One region of the Pseudomonas sp. GW823-FHT06B06 genome, then DNA from elsewhere that is predicted to be linked to it. Evidence: predicted binding sites of a transcription regulator. Region 1 holds the regulator's gene; each other region holds the start of a gene.
The links. Region 1 encodes sigma-54, which starts transcription at its own class of promoters, with help from an activator protein. Its sites were predicted from a motif close to ANTGGCATNNANNTTGCTNT; they were not measured.
Positions count from the first base shown of each region.

Region 2: glnA (type I glutamate--ammonia ligase) is a predicted target of sigma-54. The motif match lies at 732-751, and genes of this name have one in related genera.
Region 3: AC1Q8Q_RS15400 (pilin) is a predicted target of sigma-54. The motif match lies at 999-1,018, and genes of this name have one in related genera.
Region 4: glnK (P-II family nitrogen regulator) is a predicted target of sigma-54. The motif match lies at 1,492-1,511, and genes of this name have one in related genera.

Region 1 is NZ_JBXAHO010000002.1:118,611-120,792, reverse strand. Features, by position in the region: gene hpf (ribosome hibernation-promoting factor, HPF/YfiA family) at 1-102, opposite strand, end outside; gene AC1Q8Q_RS02230 (RNA polymerase factor sigma-54) at 178-1,671, opposite strand; gene lptB (LPS export ABC transporter ATP-binding protein) at 1,856-2,182, opposite strand, start outside.
Region 2 is NZ_JBXAHO010000006.1:188,438-190,619, reverse strand. Features, by position in the region: gene thiI (tRNA uracil 4-sulfurtransferase ThiI) at 1-517, opposite strand, end outside; gene glnA (type I glutamate--ammonia ligase) at 846-2,182, shown strand, end outside.
Region 3 is NZ_JBXAHO010000014.1:148,820-151,001, reverse strand. Features, by position in the region: gene AC1Q8Q_RS15405 (BON domain-containing protein) at 1-221, opposite strand, end outside; gene AC1Q8Q_RS15400 (pilin) at 533-952, opposite strand; gene AC1Q8Q_RS15395 (type II secretion system F family protein) at 1,265-2,182, shown strand, end outside.
Region 4 is NZ_JBXAHO010000011.1:116,969-119,150, forward strand. Features, by position in the region: gene AC1Q8Q_RS12705 (ammonium transporter) at 1-910, opposite strand, end outside; gene glnK (P-II family nitrogen regulator) at 946-1,284, opposite strand; gene AC1Q8Q_RS12715 (accessory factor UbiK family protein) at 1,706-1,972, shown strand; gene AC1Q8Q_RS12720 (YifB family Mg chelatase-like AAA ATPase) at 2,172-2,182, shown strand, end outside.

The sequences.
Region 1 (2,182 bases):
GATCTTGTCGAAATGCCCCTCGAGCTTCTTGAACTTGAGCTCGACGTATTCACGCAGGGGCTTGGTCACTTCCAGTTGGTGTCCACTGATGTTGACTTGCATACAGCTTCTCCTTCGTTGCCAGTGCATAAAGCGGCAGATCCAGATGATCTGCCACTGGAACGCTGTGGCGTGGCCCTACATCAACCGCTTGCGTTCGCTCGAAGGCGCGATCCCGAGGGATTCGCGGTACTTGGCGACGGTGCGGCGAGCCACCTGAATGCCTTGTGCCTCCAGTAAACCAGCGATCTTGCTGTCACTCAACGGCTTTTTCTGATTTTCCGCCGCCACCAGTTTTTTGATGATCGCGCGAATCGCCGTGGACGAGCATTCTCCGCCCTCGGAGGTGCTGACGTGACTGGAGAAAAAGTATTTCAGTTCATAAATGCCCCGAGGGGTATGCATGAATTTCTGCGTGGTAACCCGCGAAATCGTCGACTCATGCATGCCGACCGCTTCGGCGATGTCATGCAGGACCAATGGCTTCATGGCTTCGTCGCCATACTCCAGGAAGCCGCGCTGATGCTCGACGATCTGCGTGGCCACTTTCATCAGGGTTTCGTTGCGGCTTTGCAGGCTCTTGATGAACCAGCGGGCTTCCTGCAGTTGATTGCGCATGAAGGTGTTGTCGGCGCTGGTGTCGGCACGACGAACGAAGCCCGCATACTGGGCGTTGACCCTCAGGCGGGGCACCGACTCCTGGTTGAGCTCCACCAGCCAGCGTTCGTTATCCTTGCGCACGATCACGTCCGGAACCACGTATTCGGCTTCGGTCGACTCGATTTGCGAGCCCGGGCGCGGGTTGAGGCTCTGGACCAGCTCGATCACCTGGCGCAGCTCATCTTCCTTGAGCTTCATGCGGCGCATCAGCTGGCTGTAGTCGCGGCTGCCGAGCAAGTCGATATAGTCAGTGACCAGGCGCTTGGCTTCGGCCAGCCAAGGCGTCTTGGCGGGCAGTTGGCGCAATTGCAACAGCAGGCATTCACCCAGGTTGCGTGCGCCGATGCCGGCAGGTTCGAATTGCTGGATGCGGTGCAGGACGGCTTCGATTTCGTCCAGTTCGATGTCCAGTTCCGGATCGAAGGCTTCGAGGATTTCCTCCAGCGTCTCGTCCAGGTAGCCCTGGTTGTTGATGCAGTCGATCAGGGTCACGGCGATCAGGCGATCGGTGTCGGACATCGGTGCCAGGTTCAATTGCCACAGCAGGTGGCTTTGCAGGCTCTCGCCGGCTGATGTGCGGGTGGTGAAATCCCACTCGTCGTCATCGTTGCTCGGCAGGCTGCTGGCGCTGGTCTGGTAGACGTCTTCCCAGGCGGTGTCGACAGGCAGTTCGTTGGGAATGCGCTCGTTCCAGTCGCCTTCCTCGATATTATCGACGGTCGTGGCGCTTTCCTGGTAGGAGGGTTCCTGGGTGTCGGTACTGGGTTTGTGTTCGGCGTTGTCGGCCAGCGGGTCGGAATTGTCGAAGTCGTCGCCTTCTTCCTGGCGCTCGAGCATCGGATTGGACTCCAGGGCCTCCTGGATTTCCTGTTGCAGGTCCAGGGTCGACAATTGGAGCAGGCGGATGGCCTGTTGCAGCTGCGGTGTCATCGTCAGCTGCTGGCCCATTCTCAAGACTAGCGATGGTTTCATGGCAGGGGCTTAACACCTTATTCGCCGGCGCACATGCGCCATCCACTACAGGGCGCCGGAGCGCCAAACATAAGCAAATTATATGCCCGAAACCGCGGCGTTTGCCTAGAGCGCTGTAACAATAAAAAAAGGTTGATTTTTTATTGCGCCAAGCGCTCTGCCGACTCGCCGGACACCGCGATGCTTACAGGCGGAATTCATGCCCCAGGTACACTTCTTTCACCAGGTCATTGGCCAGGATGGTTTCAGCGTCGCCTTCGGCGATCAGTTGACCATCGTTGACAATATAGGCGGTTTCGCAGATATCCAGGGTTTCGCGGACGTTGTGGTCGGTGATCAGTACGCCGATGCCCTTGGCCTTGAGGTGGTGGATGATCTGCTTGATGTCACCCACGGAGATCGGGTCAACGCCGGCGAACGGTTCGTCGAGCAGGATGAATTTCGGGTTGGTGGCCAGTGCCCGGGCGATTTCCACGCGACGGCGTTCGCCACCGGACAGGCTCATGCCGAG
Region 2 (2,182 bases), on a different contig from region 1:
CGCCAATACCGTTGTGTTGGCTATGGATCACGAACAACCGTTGGTCGCGAACTTCGATGCGCACTTCGATTTCAGGCTTTTTCAGGTCAATCCCGGCGGCACCGCACTGTCGGCGCAACTGGCTGCCGACATATTTCTCGATGTCAATCGAGCTGAACGGGTGCTTGCCGGCACGCTTGCAACGCACCGAAAAAATCTTCCCGGCCAGCGCATCACCGTAGTGCTGCTTGCACTTCTCGACGATGTCATCGAAGTCACGCAGCGGGTACTCGTCGATTTGCAGGAAATGCGCAATGCCCGGCATGCAGCTCAGGCGCTCACCCATCTCCTTCAGGGCCTTGGGCTCGCTGACACGGGTCTCCAGCTCGAGATTGTCCCACACGCCGTTCACCACCACAGCCGGGTCCAGATCGCGGAGCACGGCACGGATGTTCTTGGCCAACTGGCGGATAAAACGCATCCGTACCGGGCGGCTCTTGATGGTGATCTCTGGAAAGACTTTTACGATTAATTTCATGGAAACAGCGCGCGCGAGGCCTGCCGAAAAAGGGGGGCGCGGATTATAGCGGAAATTGCTCAAGGTTTAACCAGTTAATATGCAGAAGGTTTTGCGCGCACCAAAACGGGTCATTTATTGAAACGAGCGCCACATTGTAGGGCGGTATTTTCCGCATTAAGGTGCTTTACCGCCTTAAAAGCGTGAATTCGGGGCAAAAATCCCATGGTGGGGCACTGGCATGCAATTTGCTCCCTTGTGAGGCAGGTTGCCTTGGCAGAGTATTCGCGCCGGCATCACAAACATCTAAGGGCATCCACTACCAGCCCTAATCCACCCGGAGGACACTATGTCGAAGTCGGTTCAACTCATCAAAGATCATGACGTCAAGTGGATTGATCTGCGCTTCACAGACACCAAGGGCACTCAGCACCACGTGACCATGCCGGCTCGCGACGGGCTGGATGAAGACTTCTTCGAAGTCGGCAAGATGTTCGACGGCTCCTCCATCGCTGGCTGGAAAGGCATTGAAGCTTCCGACATGATCCTCATGCCGGACGACAGCACTGCCGTACTGGACCCGTTCACCGAAGAGCCGACCCTGATCCTGACCTGCGACATCGTCGATCCTTCGAGCATGCAAGGCTACGATCGCGACCCACGTGCGATCGCCAAGCGCGCTGAAGAACACCTGAAAGCCTCCGGCATTGGCGACACCGTATTCTGCGGTCCGGAGCCAGAGTTCTTCATCTTCGACCAGGTGAAGTTCAAGTCCGACATTTCCGGCTCTATGTTCAAGATCTACTCCGAACAAGGTTCGTGGATGTCTGACCAGGACATCGAAGGCGGTAACAAAGGTCACCGTCCAGGCGTCAAAGGCGGCTACTTCCCGGTTCCACCGTTCGACCACGACCACGAAATCCGTACCTCCATGTGCAACGCACTGGAAGAAATGGGCCTGACCGTCGAAGTTCACCACCACGAAGTGGCAACTGCCGGCCAGAACGAAATCGGCGTCAAGTTCAACACCCTGGTGAAGAAAGCCGACGAAACCCAAACCCTGAAGTACGTCGTGCACAACGTAGCCGATGCCTACGGCCGCACCGCTACCTTCATGCCTAAGCCCCTGTACGGCGACAACGGTTCGGGTATGCACGTTCACATGTCCATCTGGAAAGATGGCAAGAACACCTTCGCAGGCGAAGGTTATGCCGGCCTGTCCGATACCGCCCTGTACTTCATCGGCGGCATCATCAAGCACGGTAAGGCCCTGAACGGCTTCACCAACCCGGCGACCAACTCCTACAAGCGTCTGGTTCCAGGTTTCGAAGCTCCGGTCATGCTGGCCTACTCGGCCCGTAACCGTTCCGCCTCGATCCGTATTCCTTACGTGTCGAGCCCGAAAGCCCGCCGTATCGAAGCGCGCTTCCCGGATCCGGCTGCCAACCCGTACCTGTGCTTCGCCGCACTGATGATGGCTGGCCTGGACGGCATCCAGAACAAGATCCACCCTGGCGACGCAGCTGACAAAAACCTGTACGACCTGCCGCCTGAAGAGGCGAAAGAGATCCCACAAGTTTGCGGCAGCCTGAAAGAAGCCCTGGAAGAGCTGGACAAAGGTCGTGCGTTCCTGACCAAAGGCGGCGTTTTCAGCGACGACTTCATCGACGCCTACATCGCCCTGAA
Region 3 (2,182 bases), on a different contig from region 1:
TCTACTTTGATATCGGTACCTGGGATGCCTTTTTCGGTGACCAGGTCTGCTTTGACTTTGGTAGTGATCCAGGTATCGGAAACATCCTCTTTCGCTTCGGTGACTTCACCGGCGGCCAGCATCATGGGTGCTTGTGTGGCCTGAGCCTGGGCAAATGCAGCGTTGGCCATCGTCAGGGTCAACGCGGTAGCAGTAGCGGCAGCAATAGCGAACTTCTTCATACGAGTAACTCCTGTTTTTCTGGAAAGTCTGCTGGTTAGCGTGTCAGCAGGGTTACCAGAGATATTGCGAACGCTGTGCCAACTTTGAAACAGACAACAATTACTTATAAATCAATAACTTATAAAATCAGTCATTTTTCACAATCATGCAAAATGCATGAGTTGGAAATTATCTACATGCAAGTTGCGGGTTTTGAAGAAGGCCTAAGGCCATGAATTTTTGGAAGTTTTCTCAATTACTCGAAATTTCTCAACGGCGAGCAAAAAAATACCCCGCACTGAGCGGGGTATCGGGGCAACAAGCGTATGGATCAGGCTTTTGGCTCAACGCCCTTGCAGCCTTTCGGCGCGTACTCCTGTTCGACACCGGTGGTGCACGTCCAGCCAGTCAACGAGCGGGTCAAGGTAATGGTTTTATTCAACACCTGCGCCGGAGCATTGAGGATTGTGCAACCAATTGTGCCAGTACCTTCTGCTGCTTTGCCCACTGCGGTCGTGGCGCAGTTGGACGTGGTGGCGGAGCCTCCCACCTGCGTCAGGTCCGGATCTGTTCCTTGGTTCATCAAGTCTTCAAACGCCACCTTCAATGCTGAAATCTCGGCAAGACCTGCCGTGACCTTGGCCCGCGCCTGGTACTTGGAGTAAGCAGGGATCGCAAACGTCGCCAGGATCCCGATGATCGCCACGACTATCAGCAACTCGATCAGGGTAAAGCCTTTTTGATTATTCAATGACAGCCTCCGTGCATGAGTCGAAATCTCATGATCTGCACCTGCTGCAGCACAGCCCATGCCAAGCCCGGCGTGCCCTATTCCGGGGTCCAATCGTTGCCACGAAGCCCTTCCTAGCCCCAGAAAACGCACTATCTGACACTTTTTGTCACCTCAAGACCGCAGGTTTTGTTCCCCCGCTTGACTAGGCTATAAGTCTTCAATTGCTTGCGCCCGGAACCCCGAGGAACGCATCGGCACATTCACGATCTATGAGGCGGTCGATTGCAATCAATGCAACGGCGGTTATAACCGGGTCAGCAAGGACTGAACATGGCAGTCAAGGCAGCAAGAACCAGTGTGTACACCTGGGAAGGCACAGACAGGAAAGGTACGAAGGTGACGGGCGAATTGAGCGCCCAGAACCCGGCAATGATCAGGACGAAATTGCGCAAGCAGGGCATCAACCCCGGCAAGGTGCGCAGGAAAACCACGTCGATTTTCAATCTGGGCAAACGTATCAAGGCCCAGGACATCGCCCTCTTCACCCGGCAAATGGCAACCATGATGAAAGCCGGCGTGCCGTTGTTGCTGTCTTTCGACATCATCGGTGAAGGCTTCGATAACCCGGCCATGCGCAAGCTCGTTGATGAGGTGAAACAGGAAGTGGCGGCGGGCAATAGCTTCGCCACCGCCCTGCGTAAAAAACCGCAATATTTCGATGAGTTGTACTGCAACCTGGTAGACGCCGGGGAGCAGGCTGGCGCGCTGGACACGCTGCTGGAACGGGTGGCGACCTACAAGGAGAAAAGCGAAAGTCTCAAGGCGAAAATCAGGAAAGCCATGACCTACCCGCTGATCGTGGTGTGTGTTGCGATCATCGTGACTGGCATCCTGCTGGTCGAGGTGGTGCCGCAATTCGAATCGGTGTTCAAGGGCTTTGGCGCTCAATTGCCGTCCTTTACCTTGATGGTCATCGACCTGTCGCAATTCATGCAAGCATGGTGGTGGATGCTGCTGGGCGTACTGGTCACGGCTGCTTTCGCTGTACGCCATGCCCTGAAAACCTCGCAAGGTTTTCGTGACCGAATGGACACCTGGCTGCTGAAACTGCCGCTGGTGGGGACCTTGATGTACAAGTCCGCCGTGGCCCGTTTCGCCCGCACGCTGTCGACGACCTTCGCCGCTGGCGTGCCGCTGGTCGAGGCCTTGGAATCGGTGGCCGGCGCCACCGGCAACATCGTGTTCAAA
Region 4 (2,182 bases), on a different contig from region 1:
AAGCGATACCCAATGCGCTTGGCTTGCCGTGGGTGACCCACTCGGCAAACATCCAGCCCAGCGCAGCGGCGGCGGTCGCGATCTGAGTGACCAGCATCGCCATGCCGGCAGTGCCATTGGCCGCCGCAGCGGAACCGGCGTTGAAACCGAACCAGCCGACCCACAGCATGGCCGCACCCATCAAGGTGTAACCCAGGTTGTGCGGGGCCATCGGCGTGGTCGGGAAACCTTTGCGCTTGCCCAGCACCAGGCAGGCAATCAGACCGGCCACACCGGCGTTGATGTGCACCACGGTGCCGCCAGCGAAGTCCAGCACGCCCCAGTCCCACATCAGGCCGCCGTTGCCGGACCAGACCATGTGCGCGATCGGTGCATACACCAGGGTGAACCAGATGCCCATGAAGATCAGCATCGCGGAGAACTTCATGCGCTCGGCGAAGGCACCGACGATCAGCGCCGGGGTAATGATGGCGAACGTCATCTGGAAGGTGATGAACACCGCCTCAGGGAACAGCGCCGCAGGGCCGGTCAGGCTGGATGGCGTGACACCGGCGAGGAAAGCCTTGCCCATGCCACCGAAGAAGGAGTTGAAGTTGACGACGCCCTGCTCCATGCCAGTGGTGTCGAACGCAATGCTGTAGCCATAAATGACCCACAGGACGCTGATCAGGCCGGTAATGGCGAAGCACTGCATCATCACCGACAGAATGTTCTTGGAGCGCACCATGCCGCCGTAGAACAGCGCGAGGCCGGGAATGGTCATGAACAGCACGAGGGCTGTCGAGGTCAACATCCAGGCGGTGTCGCCGGAGTTGAGGACTGGGGCCGCCACTTCGTCTGCCGCCAAGGCCAGGCTGGGCATTACGAAGGACAACAGGGCTCCTAGCCCTGCGAATTTACGCAGAGTCATTTTGTTTTCTCCTGGGGCGTTGGGTTTGTGGCGGCTTAGATTGCGTCGGTATCGGTTTCGCCGGTACGGATGCGAATCGCCTGTTCCAGATTGACCACGAAGATCTTGCCGTCACCGATCTTGCCAGTGTTGGCCGCCTTGGTTATCGCCTCGATAACCCGGTCGAGATCCTTGTCGTCAATGGCGACATCAATCTTCACCTTTGGCAGGAAATCGACCACATACTCCGCGCCGCGATACAGCTCGGTGTGACCCTTCTGCCGACCGAAGCCTTTGACTTCAGTAACGGTAATGCCCTGCACGCCGATCTCGGACAACGACTCGCGCACGTCGTCCAACTTGAACGGCTTGATGATGGCAGTGACTAGCTTCATGAAAACTCTCTCCCGAATTTGGTGGACTTGCCCCAGGAAAACAAACCCGTCTCAAGTCTAAGCGCAGTGCCTGGCTTTGTAACGCATCGTCGGCCTTACCTGCCCGTACGACGCCAGCTAACCGCTCCTTGCGAAACACTCCCCGCGTCTCGCCTGGCGCACTGCATTCGTCACAGCGACTGCATCAGTGCATGGGTCATCAGCATCTAAGCAGAAAGCTTGCCATCTCCACAAAACACTTTGATTTCAAGCCTTTGCCAACAGATCGCAACCACTTCACGACAACACCCAACGCGTTACGCACAACAACGGTGCGATACCGTCCGTCCCCATGCTCGAAAAGCGTGCACCCCTTGCCCGCGAATTTGACTATAGACACTGCGTGGTACACTGCCGGGCATTGCTACCAGGACATTCCCCCATGCTCGCGCCCAAAGACTTCCTCGACGCCCTGACAGGCACCGCCTCCCGCCTCTTCAGCGGCGACACTCCACTGCCGAAAAGCGAAATCGAAAGCCAGTTCAAGGCATTGTTGCAGAGCGGATTCAGCAAGCTGGATCTGGTCAGCCGCGAAGAGTTCGATAGCCAGATGGTCGTGTTGGCACGCACCCGGGCACGGTTGGAGGCTCTTGAGGCGAAAGTGGCGGAGCTGGAAGCGAAGCTGAGCCCACCAGCGGAAACTGAATAACTGAAGTAACTGATCCTTCCCATGCTCTGCGTGGGAATGCTTCCAGGGACGCTCCGCGTTCCGCCTCTGAAGCGACGCGGAGCGTCACCGTAATATCCCGTGAAAGTTTGCCCGCCTAACCACTTCACCAATCCCCTCTCCCACGTCTACCCTTGAAAAACCCGCAGGAAGCGGCCTCTCGTCACCTCAAGGAACGACCATGTCCCTCTC